2 regions of the Olleya sp. KJ81-1 genome follow, and region 1 is predicted to be linked to the other one. Evidence: riboswitches for the same ligand, from Rfam matches in the RefSeq annotation. Region 1 holds a riboswitch; the other holds the start of a gene.

Region 1 (7,825 bases):
AACGCTTTTAGAAGCTGTTTTATCCTTACAGCTAGTTGCTGTAACAATGGTTAGCGTTAAGGCTAATGTTTTTATTAAATTCATTTTAATATTACTGAGTATATTTAATAATAATAATAATATCAGTTTGAGTGCAGTTAAAAACCTTAGAATTTTTGCTGTTATAGCACTTTAACTACACCCAAAAATGATAGTATGTTTAATATGCCATTTTTACAATTTTTTCTGCATCTTCAGGCATTAAAGCTTGACGCTCGCCTAATTTCCAACCTCTAGCTTTAAAACGTTTAGCAACTTCTTCAGCAGTACCTTCATAGTCTTTAGTATAGTCAGATAATTTAGTATCAATACCTAACTGATGGAAAAATGCTTCGGTTTTAGCAATAGCTTCATAGGCTTTATCGTCTGTACTACCTTCAGTAATATTCCAAACACGTTCTCCATATTGTGCTAATTTTTCTTTTTTAGCTTCAAAATTATATTTGTAATGACTTGGAGTAATTACAGCTAACGTACGTGCATGATCAATTCCGAATAAAGCTGTTAACTCGTGACCCATCATGTGGATTGCCCAATCTCCTGGTACTCCTTTTTGTATAAGTCCGTTTAATGCCATAGTACAACTCCACATAAAGTTAGATGCTGCTTGGTAATTTGTAGGATCTTTTAGTACTGTTGGAGCAACCTCTACTAAAGTTTGTAATATACTTTCTGCAAAACGATCTTGTAATAACGCTCCAATTGGATACGTCATATACTGTTCTAAAACGTGTGTGAAAGCATCTGTTAAACCATTTGCTAATTGACGTTCTGGAATAGACGTTATTACTTGTGGATCTAATATTGAAAACACTGGAAATAAACCAGGTCCTCCCATTGCTAATTTTTCTTTAGTTTCTTCACGTGTAATTACTGCTCCAGAATTCATTTCGGATCCTGTTGCTGGTAAGGTTAACACAGTTCCAAATGGCATTCCTTTTTCAGTTCTGATATTTTTAGTTAAAATATCCCAAGGTGTATCACCATCGTAAACAGCAGCTGCAGATAAAAATTTAGTTCCGTCAATTACAGATCCACCACCAACTGCTAGTAAATACGTAATGTCTTGATCTTTAATAACTTTTAAAGCGTCCATTAATGTTGCGTATTCTGGATTTGCAGGAATACCTCCAAACTCAGTAACATTAACGTCTGCTAAAGCAGTTTTTACTTGATCGTAAATTCCGTTTTTCTTAATACTTCCTCCACCATAAAGTAATAATACTTTTGCGTCTGAAGGAATTTCATTTTTTAATTGTTCTATCGTATCCTTTCCAAAAATAATTTTGGTTGGGTTTTTAAATTCAAAATTGTTCATCTTCTTTTTCTTTTGGTTATTATATTTTTACTATCATTTTTCCTTTGTTTTTACCTTCGAATAAATCGATAAAAGCTTGAGGAATATTATCAAAACCATCAACGATAGTTTCGGTATAGGTTAATTTTTCTTCACCTAACCAACCTGATAATTTTTGGATGGCTTCTGGGAATTTTTCGGCATAATTAGACACAATGAAACCTTGCATTAAGGCACTGTTTTTTACTAAAAATGGCTGTACGCTTAAGCTAGTAGGTAATTCGGTTTCATTGTAAACCGAAATGGCACCACAAATTATAATTCTTGCAAATTGATTTATACTGAATAAAACCGCATCCGAAATTGGTCCTCCAACATTATCAAAATACACATCCACTCCGTTTGGTGCAGCTTCAGCAATTGCAGATTTCATGTCTTTTGTGGTGTTGTAATTGATACCTTCATCAAAACCGAATTTACTTTTTAGCATTTCGATTTTTTCATCTGTACCAGCAATTCCAATAACGCGTAAGCCTAATATTTTTGCTATTTGTCCAACAACACTACCAACAGCACCTGCAGCTCCTGAGACTACTATGGTTTCGCCTGCTTTAGGCTTTCCTATTTCGGTTAATCCTAAATAAGCAGTTAAACCTGTCATACCTAAAATACCTAAATAGGTACTTAAAGGAGCTTTTTCAGGATCTACTTTATTTAAACCTTCACCATTAGACACTTGTTGTGTTGACCAATTTAGCATGCCAGAAACGTAATCTCCAACTTGGAATTTTTTGTTTTTAGAATCTAAAACTTTAGCCACAACACCAGAGTGTACAGGCTCGTTTAATTTGAAAGGTGGAACGTAAGATTTTGCATCATTCATTCGTCCTCTTAAATAAGGATCTACCGAAACATAAGCTGCTTCTAATAAAATCTCTCCATCAGCTATGGTTAACGATTTATCGTCTTGGACAAATTCAAAATTAGAAAGTGTAGGTTGTCCCTCAGGTCTGCTTTTTAATACTATCGTTTTCATATTCAATTTCATTTAAGTTTTATATTATTCAATAACGGTTACAATCTCATCCATAGGTCGTCTAACCTTAACCAGATTTACTAACCAATCTTCCTCTTCTTTTCTGTAACCAATTGGTAATAAAACAGCACTACGTAATCCTTTTTCGCGTAAGCCTAAAATTTTGTCTACAGCATCTGGCTCAAAACCTTCTAAAGGCGTTGCGTCCACACCTTCAAAAGCTGCAGCAGTTAACGCTTCAGTAAATGCAATGTAAGCTTGTTTTGATGCGTGAATAAAGTTTTCTTCTGGATCTTTTTGAGGATACATACCTAATAACATTTGTCGGTAATTTTCCCAACCTTCGTTTTTAAAACCACGAATATCATTGGTTAAATCAAACATATAATTAATACGCTCTGGTGTATAATGGTCCCAAGCAGCAAATACTAAAAGGTGAGAACAGTCTGTAATTACAGATTGATTCCAAGCAATTGGTCTAATTTGCTCTTTAATATCTTGGTTTTTTACCACAAATATTTCAAAAGGTTGTAATCCTGAAGACGTGGGAGCCAAGCGTGCAGCCTCTAAAATACGTTCTATTTTATCTTCTGCTACTTTTTCGCCATTCATGGCTTTAGCTGCGTATCTCCAATTTAATTTATCTAATAATTCCATATATTCAATGTTTGTTTTAGTTGTTTTTAGTAATGCGTTGTATTGCATCTGATGCTATAATAGTATTAGCATGATTGGTGCTATTAGCTAGGTTTAACATGGCTTGAGCAATAGTTTCTGGTTCAATAATTTTATATTTTTTTAAGGAACCTATAAATAGCGGTTTTAATGCTTCAAAAATTGAGATTCCTATTTTTTCAAGCGTACGTCTTTCTTCTCGTTGGCCTCCAATTAATGAAGGTCTTAAAATAAAGGTTCGGTTGATGTCTTGATTTAGGACATCTTGCTCCATTTCGCCTTTAATTTTATTATAAAATATGTTACTTTTTGCATTGGCTCCCATTGCAGATATAACTACAAATGTATCTATACCATTAGCTTTAGCAAGCTTTGCAGCAGCAACCGGAATCCCGTAATCTATTTTTTTGTAAAGTGATTTATCTGGTGTTTTACTTTTAGTTGTACCAATGCAACAAAACACTTGATGTGCAGTAAAATCGTCTTTAAAATCTTCTAGTTTTAATAAATCTCCAATGTATTGAGTTACCTTACTAGGTAATCCTTTTATTTTAGATCGTGAAAACAATTTTATGCTGGAGTAGTCTTTGTCTTCAATTAATTTTTGAAGTAAAATACCTCCAGTTAAACCTGTTGCACCTAATATAATTGCTGTTTTTTTCATTTTAATTACAAACTTTTATGCTGCTCCAAGCAGATTGATAGGCTTCTTCTAAATGGGCTTTATCTAATTGAAAAACACCACGTTTTTGGGTAATCATTAAAAACGATAATGGATTTATAGCATAGGCGTACAGTAAATAATCAGATAAAGGTTTAATAATACCTTCTTGTCTTCCGCGTTCCCAAAGGTCCAGCAGTGGTTGTAAGTGTTTTATACCTTCTTGTCTGCTTATCTCGTCAATCATTGGAGTGTTATCACATTGTGCTAAAAACATTGCGTTTTCACTTTCTTTTAATTTAAAGTCTGCAATACGGTTCCAAATTAGTTTAAAGCCAGCTTCAATAGGCATATCTTCTTTATAAGTCTCAAAAGCATATTTTGTGTAGTCTGCTTTAACTTCGACGTAAGTCTTATTTACTAAATCTTGTTTATTTTCAAAATACAAATAGATTGTAGCAGGTGAGACATTAGCCATTTTTGCTATTTTACTCATTGGTGTCGCATGAAAACCATTGTTGTTAACCAACTCGATTGTCGCCTTTACCAATGCGTTACGTTTATCTATACTTTTTTGAAGTTTTGCCATTTCTGTTTAAATTCTTGTGCAAAGATATGCAAAAATGAATGTTCATTCTTTTTTTAACAAAGATTTAATTTATGATGATTTAAGTATAAAACCAAAAGATCAAATCATAGTAACACTAGCGTAAACGTAAAGGCTTAAAGCTAATATAAATGATTGTGTAAATGAATAACAACGCTAAATACCAGGTGTTTGCAACTAAATCTAGATAATCAATTTTACCATTTGCAAAACTAAGTATCATTAAGACTTGTGCGCCATAAGGCAAGATTCCTTGAATAATACAAGCAAAAATATCTAAAATAGAAGCAGTTTTTTTGTTGTCCAAATGATATTGATCGTTGATTGTTTTTGCGATTGGACCAGCTATTATAATAGAAACTGTATTATTAGCAATTGCCATATTAATTGTACCAACCAATGCAGCAATACCTAGTTGTGCAGAACGTTTACTTTGAATTAAAGTTTTAATTTTACTAAGAATATAGTTTATCCCTCCATTTTTGTCCACTAAAGCAGCTAATCCACCTGTTAATAGAGATAACAAAAAGATTTCAGTCATACTGGTAAAACCGTTGTATGCGATTTTAGTAGACTCTATTAATGTGAAATCTCCATAAATAATTCCTAATAGTCCACCAGCAATAACGCCTAATAGCAACGTTACAAATACATTTATACCAATAATAGAAAGTAGGATAACCAATAGATAAGGCGTGATTTTTATAATGGAGTAGGTGTAGGTAATAGCATCTGTCGGTACAGCTTTTAATCCAAAACCTTGTATAATTAAAATACCTATAGTGATTAAAGCTGCAGGCAAAGCGATTTTAATATTTTGCTTAAACTTGTCACTCATTTTACAACCTAATGACTGTGTTGCTGCAATAGTTGTGTCTGATATTACCGAAAGATTATCTCCAAACATACTACCACCAAGTAATGCACCACATAATATCCCTAAATCTACATTGCTTTTATCTGCAAAACCAATCACAATTGGAGCTAATGCAACTATTGCACCAACAGATGTACCTGTAGATACAGATAAAAAACCTGCTATTATAAACACGCCAAAATAGATGTATTGTATAGCAATATAATCCAATCCAAGATTTACAATAGCGTCTACACTTCCAGTAGCTTTAGTTATAGTTGCAAATGCACCAGCCAATAAATAGATTAGGCACATGGTTAATATTTTATCATCACCACAACCTTTAAGCAGCGTATTTATTTTAGAGGTTATGGATTGTTTAAACATTAAAAATGCCACAATTATACCTACTATAACAGCAATTGGAGCTGGTAATGCGTAAAAATCGTTTTGATAAATTCCAACACCTAAAAACGTAAATACAAATACGAATAATGGTATTAATGCTGAAAATTTTGGAGTAATTGATTTTGACTTTGCCATGTTTCCTTTTCATTTTTAAAAGGAAATAGCAGCAAATAAAAGACATATGATTTAACATTTGTTCCAAATACTTGGCTTATCTATTTAGCACCTTGCTTGTTATTGCAGGTTGCTATCTCCTTTTATTGAGATTCTTGATAATTTATTTAAGTCGGCAAATGTATAGCATAAAGCTATACCAAAATATTAAAATACGTTAAAATTTATAAAAATATAAGAGATAAATTATGTTGAAAACCTGATTAAAAACTACTGTTTTCACAAGTTCGATTATATTAAGTGATTAGTTAAGTAGGATTGTGTAATAGTTTTAAAAACAGTTGTTTATAATTAAAAATATTTACTAGAAATATCATTGTCTTTGACAACTTTAGTTTTTAAAATAAATGTCATAAAAAGATAAAGCGACAAGTAATGACAAAACAATATTAATAAGGTGAAAATTTCGTTATAAAGAAAATATTCATTGATTGGAGATAAGCCAAGGTTGAAAATTGTGGCTACACCTGAGGCTAACAAAATTGTACCAGTAGGGTAATTATCACTAATATAAATCATAGCAAAAGTGATCGCATAAATAAATAAGCACAACGCACAAATAAACATGAATATTATGTTGTAATTCGGGATTTGATCAATCAATAAATCTACCACTGCATAAATTACATATCCAACTAAAAAAACGCCAAGTATAACAGATAATGACAGATAAGATTTTAATTTACTTTTTATTAAATACTTTTTTAAAATCAAGGTAAAAAGTATAAGGTATCCTGAAGTTAATAAGCTAATGGTATTAAAATATTTATTAAAAGCGTAAAAACTAATTATATTTAAAACCAGAAAAGCCAGTAAAGCTAGTAAAAATTTAGGATCGGCTTTCTTTTTAGTAACACTTACATATTTACAAATTAAAATTAGAATAACTATAGGAGAGATATAAATCAAATCTTTTTTAGATGTAAGTGAGACACTCATAATCAATACTGCTATTACAGCAATAAAAAAAGGATGTCAAAAAAAGAAGGTTTAATTTTAAACATTACAAAATGTAATAGATTACATTCAAATATAATTAAATGATTATCAACATATACCTGTTTTGTTAATTTATAATCAGTCTAAAACTAAATAAATTTAAAGTTTAATATTTATTTTAGATAAAATTTGATTTAAACAGCTTTAATTTGGCGTCTTATTCTTTTATAATTTATAAGAAGAACTTATGATGATAAACAAAATGATTGGTATAGTTGGTGGTGTAGGTAGTTACGCTGGTATTGACTTAATTAAAAAGGTATACGATTTAACCGAAGCGACTTCAGATCAAGATCATTTACCAGTGTCAATGCTCTCTGTGCCTCATAAAATTATTGACAGAACTAAATATCTTTTAGGCGAAACTGAAATAAATCCTGGTATTGCTATAGCAGAAATTATTGCGTCTTTAATCGCTAGTGGATCGTCTATTATTGCTATTCCGTGCAATACAGCACACGCTAAACCAATTTTAAGTTTAATTGAAAAAAGTATACCAGAATCTTGTGTTTTAGTTAATTTAATAGAAGAAGTTGGGCTTCATATTTCTACAAAGCATCCAGAAATTACCAAAGTTGGTGTTTTAGGAACTACAGGAACTATTTTAGCAAAAGTCTATCCTGAAGTTCTAGCAAAATACAATATTGAAGTCATTCAACCTTCCGAAGATATTCAGGATTTATTTGTGCATCCTTCAATTTATGATACATCTTACGGAATTAAAGCATTTTCAAATCCGGTAAACGAAAAAGCAAAAGAAAACCTAAGTATGGCAGCAACTTATTTATCTAGAAAAGGCGCACAAGCTGTAATTTTAGGATGTACTGAAATTCCGCTTGCTATTCAATATCAAAAAATTGAAGACAGCTTAATTATTGATGCAACAACCGTTTTGGCTGCTGCTTTAATACGCGAATCTAAAAAAATGGAATTAATAGCTTAACTACTCGTTAGGCTCTAATAGTTGGCGCGCAACTACCGCGTTTTAACAACATATACTCACCATTATTTTTAAACTCACGTATAGAAGTACCTGCGTAACGCTTAAACGTTTTAGATAAGTGGCTAACATC
Region 2 (7,825 bases), 1.1 Mb from region 1:
TAGTCGTGTAGAAGAAATTAAAGAAACCTACGACTTTATTATCAGTCGTGCTGTTGCAGCAATGCCAACGTTTGTACATTGGATAAAAGGAAAAGTTTCAAAAACACAGCAAAACGAACTTAAAAATGGAATAATTTACCTTAAAGGTGGTGACTTAACGGAAGAGCTTCAGGACTATAAAACCACTACTATCTATAATATATCAGATTATTTTGAAGAAGACTTTTTTGACACTAAAAAAATTGTGCATTTGCCAATAAAATGGAAAGCCAACTAATAAATAAAAAAGCCTCTCAAATAATTTGAGAGGCTTTTTTTATATAAATAAGTTGGATGTTATAATCCAAACTCAGCTTTTACTTTGTCTACGTAGTCTAATTTTTCCCAAGTAAATAATTCAACATCCATAGTAATGTCTCCTCCATTTGGTCTAGAAAATGTTTTAGACACGGTTTCGTTTTGTCTTCCCATATGTCCATAAGCAGCTGTTTCGCTATACATTGGATTACGTAATTTTAAACGATCTTCAATAGCAGATGGACGCATGTCAAATATCTTCGATATTTTTTGTGCAATTTCTCCATCAGTCATATTAAATGGACAAGTTCCGTATGTGTCTACAAAAATTCCCATTGGCTCAACAACACCAATTGCGTATGATACTTGCACTAAAATTTCGTCAGCAACGCCTGCTGCAACTAAATTTTTAGCAATATGTCTTGTTGCATAAGCAGCACTTCTATCAACTTTACTTGGATCTTTTCCAGAAAAAGCACCACCACCATGGGCTCCTTTTCCTCCGTAAGTATCAACAATAATCTTACGACCTGTTAATCCTGTATCACCATGAGGTCCACCAATAACAAATTTTCCTGTTGGATTAATGTGGTATTTGATGTCGTCATTAAATAATGCTTGTGTCGCTTCTGGTAATTTAGCAACGACTCTAGGTATTAATATCTCGACAATGTCTTTTCTAATTTTAGATAACATCACCTCATCGTTAGCATCAAAATCGTCATGCTGAGTTGATACTACAATTGCATCAATACGTTGTGGTACATTATCATCACTATACTCGATAGTAACTTGACTTTTAGAGTCAGGCCTTAAATAAGTAATGTCTTTGCTTTCGCGACGTAACTCAGCTAATTCAATTAAGATTTTATGAGATAAATCTAAAGCTAAAGGCATGTAGTTTTCAGTTTCGCGCGTTGCATAACCAAACATCATACCTTGGTCACCAGCACCTTGCTCTTCCTTACTAGCTCTGTCAACACCACGATTAATATCGTCCGATTGCTCATGTATTGCACTAAACACACCACAAGAATTACCGTCAAACATATACTCACTTTTAGTATATCCAATCTTATTAATGGTGTCTCTTGCTATTTGTTGTACGTCTAAATACGTGTTAGATTTAACCTCTCCAGCTAAAACAACTTGTCCTGTTGTTACTAAAGTTTCGCAAGCAACCTTACTGTCTTTGTCAAATGCTAAAAAATTATCTATTAAAGCATCACTAATTTGATCTGCTACTTTGTCTGGGTGTCCTTCAGACACACTCTCTGATGTAAATAAATACGCCATATTTGTTTTTTAAAATGTATATAATAGATTTGACGAAAGCGTCTAAGGAAGTTTACACTGCCTTTAGCATTTTTTAATGAGGTTGCAATCAGTCAAATCCGTCCTCTAATTTATTGAGCAGCAAAAGTAAGAAAATAAAGTAGTTTTTATCAAAACATACCGTTAAAAATAGTTAATTGATGGAATTGCCAATCATAATTACATTTAGTAAAAATCAAAATATGAAGATTTAATTATGTAATTCATATAAAGCAGTGCTATTAGTTAATAATTCCTAAAAATTTCAATCATTTTATCAAAGTCACCTATTGTTCATTAACTTTATAACTTATCTAAAAATAAAAATTATGCCTTTACAGCCTAAGTTAACGCGTTTCAATCAAAATGTATTGTCTAAATATCAAATATATAATGGTATTTTTATGACTCTTCCTTTTGATACAATTACTAAAACAGGTGTTTTATTACCATTGTTTCATGAAACATGCAAAAATGGGTTTGAAGATGGGCATAATCCAACCGTTATTGTAGATACGTTTTTTAAAAAATATCAAGCTAGACGTTCAGACAAATCCAAGATAGATTTGTTGTTTAGGTTTATTCAATATATAGAAAGACAAGTCGTTTTATTTGATGCGATAGAGGATGCTGCTTTCCCGATTGTTAATAATATGGACGGAATTGGTACACTTAGAAGTTTAAAAGAAAGTGCTGTTGCAGAAGGAAAGCTAGATAAGTTACGTCAGTATTTAGAAGAATTTAAAGTTAGAATTGTGCTAACAGCACATCCAACACAATTTTATCCTGGTACTGTTTTAGGAATTATCACAGACTTGACAGAAGCAGTTAGAGAAAACGACTTACTACGTATTAATGATTTGTTAGCACAATTAGGAAAAACACCATTTTTTAAACATGAAAAACCAACACCTTACGATGAAGCGGTTAGCTTAATCTGGTATCTAGAAAATGTGTTTTATGAATCCTTCGGAAAAATATATGACTATATCCAACAAAATATTTTTGACGGGAAACATATAGATAACGATATTATTAATATTGGTTTTTGGCCAGGAGGAGACAGAGATGGAAACCCATTTGTTACACCAGAAATTACAGTTAAAGTCGCAGAAAGGTTACACGAAACTATTATTAAAAATTACCATAAAGACGTCAGAAAATTAAAACGTAAATTAACCTTTCAAGGTGTTGAAGCGCGTATATCACATATAGAAACACAGTTATATAAAAAGGTGCTTCATGAAGAATCAAGTTTAACTTTAAACGAATTTGTTTCAGAATTAAAAGCCATCAGACAAATCATAATTGATCAGCATCAATCGCTTTACGTTACCGAAGTAACTAGTTTACTTAACAAAATTCATTTATTTGGTTTTCATTTTTCAAGCTTAGATATACGTCAAGATAGTAGAGTGCATCATTCAATTTTTACAACAATGGTGGATAGTATGATTGCTAACGGAAGCAAGGATATTCCGAGTAATTATCATAGTCTTTCAGAAGCGGAACAAGTTAAGGTTTTGTCTGAAGTTAAAGGAACAGTGGATTTGTCTTTAATTAAAGATGAAGAAACGCTAAAAGCACTAAATACTATTAAGGCTTTAAAATCAATTCAGGAAACTAATGGAGAGTTGGCTGCAAACCGTTATATTATTAGTAATAATCAAACCACTTTAAATGTGATGCAGTTATTTGCAATGCTTAAAGTTGTAGCATTTAATGATAAGCTAACGGTTGATATTGGACCTCTTTTTGAAACTATTACAGATTTAGAAAATGCACATATAGTAATGGAGGATTTATATACAAATCCTGCTTATGCTAAACACTTAAAATCTAGAGGAAATAAGCAAACTATAATGTTAGGCTTTAGCGACGGAACTAAAGATGGAGGTTATTTAATGGCTAATTGGGCTATTTATAAAGCAAAAGAACGTTTAACAGCTATATCTAGAAAATATGATGTAACTGTCATATTTTTTGATGGTCGTGGTGGACCACCAGCAAGAGGAGGTGGTAAAACACACAATTTTTATGCGTCCTTAGGACCAACTATAGAGGATAAAGAAGTGCAATTAACTATCCAAGGACAAACTATAAGTTCTAATTTTGGTACTTTAGATTCTTCACAATATAACTTAGAGCAATTAATAAGTTCTGGTATATATAATAGTTTAAGTGATACGGATTTACGCATGGTTCCAGAAAATAGAGCGGTTATGGATAATTTAGCTAAGCTAAGTTATCAAGCGTATGTAGATTTTAAAAATCATCCAAAATTTATCTCATATTTAGAACATATGAGTACACTTAAATATTACGCAAAAACTAATATTGGAAGCAGACCTTCCAAACGTGGTAAAGCAGAAGGTTTAGTGTTTGAAGATTTAAGAGCCATTCCTTTTGTAGGATCTTGGAGTCAATTAAAACAAAATGTACCAGGATTTTTTGGTGTTGGGACTGCTTTAAAACATTACGAAGATGCTGGCGAATTTGAAAAAGCGCAAAACTTATTTAAAACCTCTAGCTTTTTTAGAACATTAATTGAAAACAGTATGATGTCCTTATCAAAATCGTTTTTTGATTTGACAAAGTATATGAGTGATGATCCAGAATATGGTGCCTTTTGGAATGTTATACATAACGAGTATTTAACAACAAAACGATTGATTTTAAAATTAACAGGTTATACAGATTTAATGGAAGAAGAGCCATCAGGTAAAGCCTCAATTAGGGTCAGAGAATCTATTGTATTGCCACTATTAACAATACAACAATATGCTTTAAAACAAATTCAGGAATTAGAAAAAGCAGCTGTAAAAGACACCGATTTGATTGCTGTTTATGAAAAATTAGTAACACGATCGTTATTTGGTAATATAAATGCGAGTCGTAATTCGGCTTAATCATAACCAATTAACATTTAATATAACATTAAATAGCAAGTTTAAAATTTTTTTGAACTTGCTATTTTTAAATATAACAGAATATTAATCTGTATAATTTAATATTATATGAATTATTTTCTGTTTAATGAATAAAAAGTTAATTTTTTAGAAAATTATTCCGTTTTGTTTGTTTCTAAAATATTTATTTTGCAATATTTGTACTCACAAAGTTCAAAAACTTACTGAAATGTTATCAAGAAAGGTGGAGGGATTAGACCCATTGAAGCCTTAGCAACCCTTAGACTTACTAAGAAGGTGCTAAATTCTACTTAATTTTCGATTCATTAATCGATACATTGGATAGATAACTAAAAACTAATTACTCATCTGTGGTTAGTGTTTTTCTTTTTAACATTTTTCTATTAAGTATGCTTCAAACGAAGCTTATTTGACTTTTGGTTTAATTTATTTATTAACTCAAAAATTAGAAAAATGAGTACTCAAAAATTTGCAACACAAGCATTACACGCAGGACATGACACTGCTAAAACAGGAGGGACAAGAGCAGTTCCTATTTATCAAACTACTTCATACGTTTTTGACGATTCGGATGACGCAGCAGGACGCTTTAATCTGTCTGTCCCTGGATTTATTTATACACGTTTAAATAATCCAACAAACGATGTTTTAGAACAACGTATTGCAGCTCTAGAAGGTGGTATTGCAGCAGTAGCAACTGCTTCCGGAACAGCTGCCATTTCTACAACATTATTAACCTTATTAAAAGCAGGAGATCATATTGTGGCTTCTAGTAGTTTGTATGGTGGTACCTATAATCTATTAAGCGTAACCTTACCACGACATGGTATTACAACCACATTTGTTGATCCTTCTGATCCAGAAAATTTTAGTAAAGCAGCTCAAGAAAATACAAGAGCTGTATTTGTAGAGTCTTTGGGTAATCCAAAATTGGATGTTTTGGATTTAGAGGCTATTTCTAAACATGCAAAAGCCCATAAAGTGCCATTAATTGTGGATAATACAGTTGCAACACCTTACTTGTTAAATCCAATTGAATATGGTGCAAATATAGTCATCCATTCGCTTACAAAATATATTACAGGTAATGGAACTTCTTTAGGAGGTATCATTATAGATGCAGGAACTTTTGACTGGACTAATGGTAAGTTTCCAGAATTTACAGAGCCTTCTGCTGGATACCATGGTTTAGTCTATAGTGATGTTATTGGACCAGCAGCGTTTATAGCAAAGGTAAGAATTGAAGGTTTACGTGATTATGGTGGCGCTTTAAGTCCTTTTAATGCATTTCAGATTATTCAAGGATTAGAAACCTTAGAATTAAGAATTTTAAAACACTCTCAAAATGCTTTACAATTAGCTAAATGGTTACAAGAACAGCCAGAAGTAACTTGGGTAAATTATCCAGGATTGCAAACTAGTAAGTACAATACGTTAGCTAAAAAATATTTGCCTAATGGACAAAGTGGTGTGGTGACATTTGGAGTTGAAGGTGGTTTTGAATCGGCTAAAAAAATAGCAGATACGACTAAGTTATTTTCACTATTGGCTAATATTGGTGACACTAAATCACTAATTATTCATCCTGCAAGTACAACGCATCAACAACTAAGTGATGAAGCGCAACAAGCCACAGGAGTTACAAAAGACTTAATCAGATTGTCGGTTGGAATAGAAAATATAGACGATTTAAAAGCAGATTTAAAAGAGGCTTTTGCTGTTGTAAACAAAACCGTTTTAGCTTAGACCTAATTTAATTTTAATTTTTTAACCCGAAATAACGTCACACTTTTTAGTTGCCATTTTAAAGTGTGAAGGTTATTTCTAAAGTGATTTTATATGAGTGATTTAAAATTTACAGTAACAGGAAACAGTACTTCTGCTACTCAATTTATAGGACAAGCTAGACAGTTTAAATTAGTGGTTGATGAACCAGATACTTTAAATGGAGCAGATCAAGGTCCAAACCCTGTCGAGTATATTTTAGCAGGTTTTGCAGGTTGCGTAAATGTAGTTGGACACCTAGTAGCAAAAGAGCTTGGTTTTAAAATAGAAAAACTTGATATCGAAGTTTCAGGACAAATCAATCCAAATAAATTCTTAGGAATCTCGCAAGACGAGCGTGCTGGTTTTAAAACAATAGAACTAAACCTAATCCCTAAAACAGATGCAAGTATAGAAACACTTGCAAAATGGTTAGAGATTGTTGAGGCACGTTGTCCTGTAAGAGACAATTTGTCAAATAAAACGCCAATAAAAATAGCTGTTGAAAAAGAATATAGTTTAAAGTAAAATGGAGGATTTAAAATATATAAATATCCCTGAGTTTGTTAACAATAATGGTAAGACATCAGATATTAAGTTGTCTTACCAATTATTTGGCAGACCATTACATACAGCACCAATTATATTGGTTAATCATGCACTTACTGGTAATTCTAATGTGGTTGGAGACCAAGGATGGTGGAATGATTTAATAGGTGATAATAAATGTATTGATACCTTACATTATACCATTTTAGCTTTTAATATTCCAGGTAATGGTTATGATAATCTAGAAGAAAATCTGATACATAATTACCAGGAATTTACAGCTAGAAACATAGCCGAAATTTTTGCTTTAGGACTTCAACATTTATTAATTAATAAATTGTATGCCATCATTGGAGGTTCCGTTGGAGGAGGAATAGCTTGGGAGTTAGCTGTTTTAAAACCAAACTTAGCACAGCATGTAATACCAATTGCTACAGATTGGAAAGTGACGGATTGGATTACCGCAAATTGCCATATTCAGGACGCAATCTTAAACAATTCAAATCAGCCTTTAAAAGATGCGAGAATGCACGCTATGACTTTATATCGTACGCCAGAATCTTTGACAAAAAAGTTTTCTCGTGGTAAAAATTCACAATCTTTATTTAAAGTCCAAAGTTGGTTAAGTTATCATGGAGACCAGTTGGATAGCAGATTTCATTTGTCAGCTTATAAATTAATGAATCAAATTCTAAAGACTATTGATATAACAAAAGGACGATTACCTTTTAAAGACGTGGCTTCAGTTATTAAAGGTCACGTACATATTATAACAATTAATAGCGATTTGTTTTTTAAGGCTGATGAAAACTGGGAAACTTATATTGATTTAAAATCAGTCAAGCAAAATGTAACTATTGGTGAGATTAAATCACTGCATGGTCATGATGCTTTTTTAATAGAATTTGATCAGTTGTCTAGATTATTAAACCCAATTTTTAAAAGTAAAGAAGTGTCAATAAACAAATTTG

What was found. A riboswitch is a leader RNA that binds a small molecule or an ion and turns the genes downstream of it on or off. The one in region 1 is predicted to bind S-adenosylmethionine.
Region 2: it holds a riboswitch for S-adenosylmethionine, as region 1 does, so the genes downstream of both, AC0L3M_RS14665 (O-acetylhomoserine aminocarboxypropyltransferase/cysteine synthase family protein) here and AC0L3M_RS03940 (Na+/H+ antiporter NhaC family protein) in region 1, are expected to answer to the same signal.

What each region holds. Positions count from the first base shown of each region.
Region 1 covers NZ_CM147854.1:842,110-849,934, forward strand. The annotation lists gene AC0L3M_RS03910 (type 1 glutamine amidotransferase domain-containing protein) at 1-84, opposite strand, end outside; gene AC0L3M_RS03915 (iron-containing alcohol dehydrogenase) at 200-1,357, opposite strand; gene AC0L3M_RS03920 (NADP-dependent oxidoreductase) at 1,377-2,372, opposite strand; gene AC0L3M_RS03925 (NAD(P)H-dependent oxidoreductase) at 2,397-3,029, opposite strand; gene AC0L3M_RS03930 (NAD(P)H-binding protein) at 3,046-3,711, opposite strand; gene AC0L3M_RS03935 (TetR/AcrR family transcriptional regulator) at 3,713-4,297, opposite strand; gene AC0L3M_RS03940 (Na+/H+ antiporter NhaC family protein) at 4,413-5,714, opposite strand; SAM-I-IV-variant riboswitch at 5,762-5,860, opposite strand; gene AC0L3M_RS03945 (hypothetical protein) at 6,045-6,692, opposite strand; gene AC0L3M_RS03950 (aspartate/glutamate racemase family protein) at 6,940-7,695, shown strand; gene AC0L3M_RS03955 (AraC family transcriptional regulator) at 7,703-7,825, opposite strand, start outside.
Region 2 covers NZ_CM147854.1:3,135,178-3,143,002, forward strand. The annotation lists gene rsmG (16S rRNA (guanine(527)-N(7))-methyltransferase RsmG) at 1-277, shown strand, start outside; gene metK (methionine adenosyltransferase) at 337-1,593, opposite strand; gene AC0L3M_RS14660 (phosphoenolpyruvate carboxylase) at 1,941-4,520, shown strand; SAM riboswitch class I at 4,750-4,873, shown strand; gene AC0L3M_RS14665 (O-acetylhomoserine aminocarboxypropyltransferase/cysteine synthase family protein) at 4,995-6,287, shown strand; gene AC0L3M_RS14670 (OsmC family protein) at 6,381-6,833, shown strand; gene AC0L3M_RS14675 (alpha/beta fold hydrolase) at 6,835-7,825, shown strand, end outside.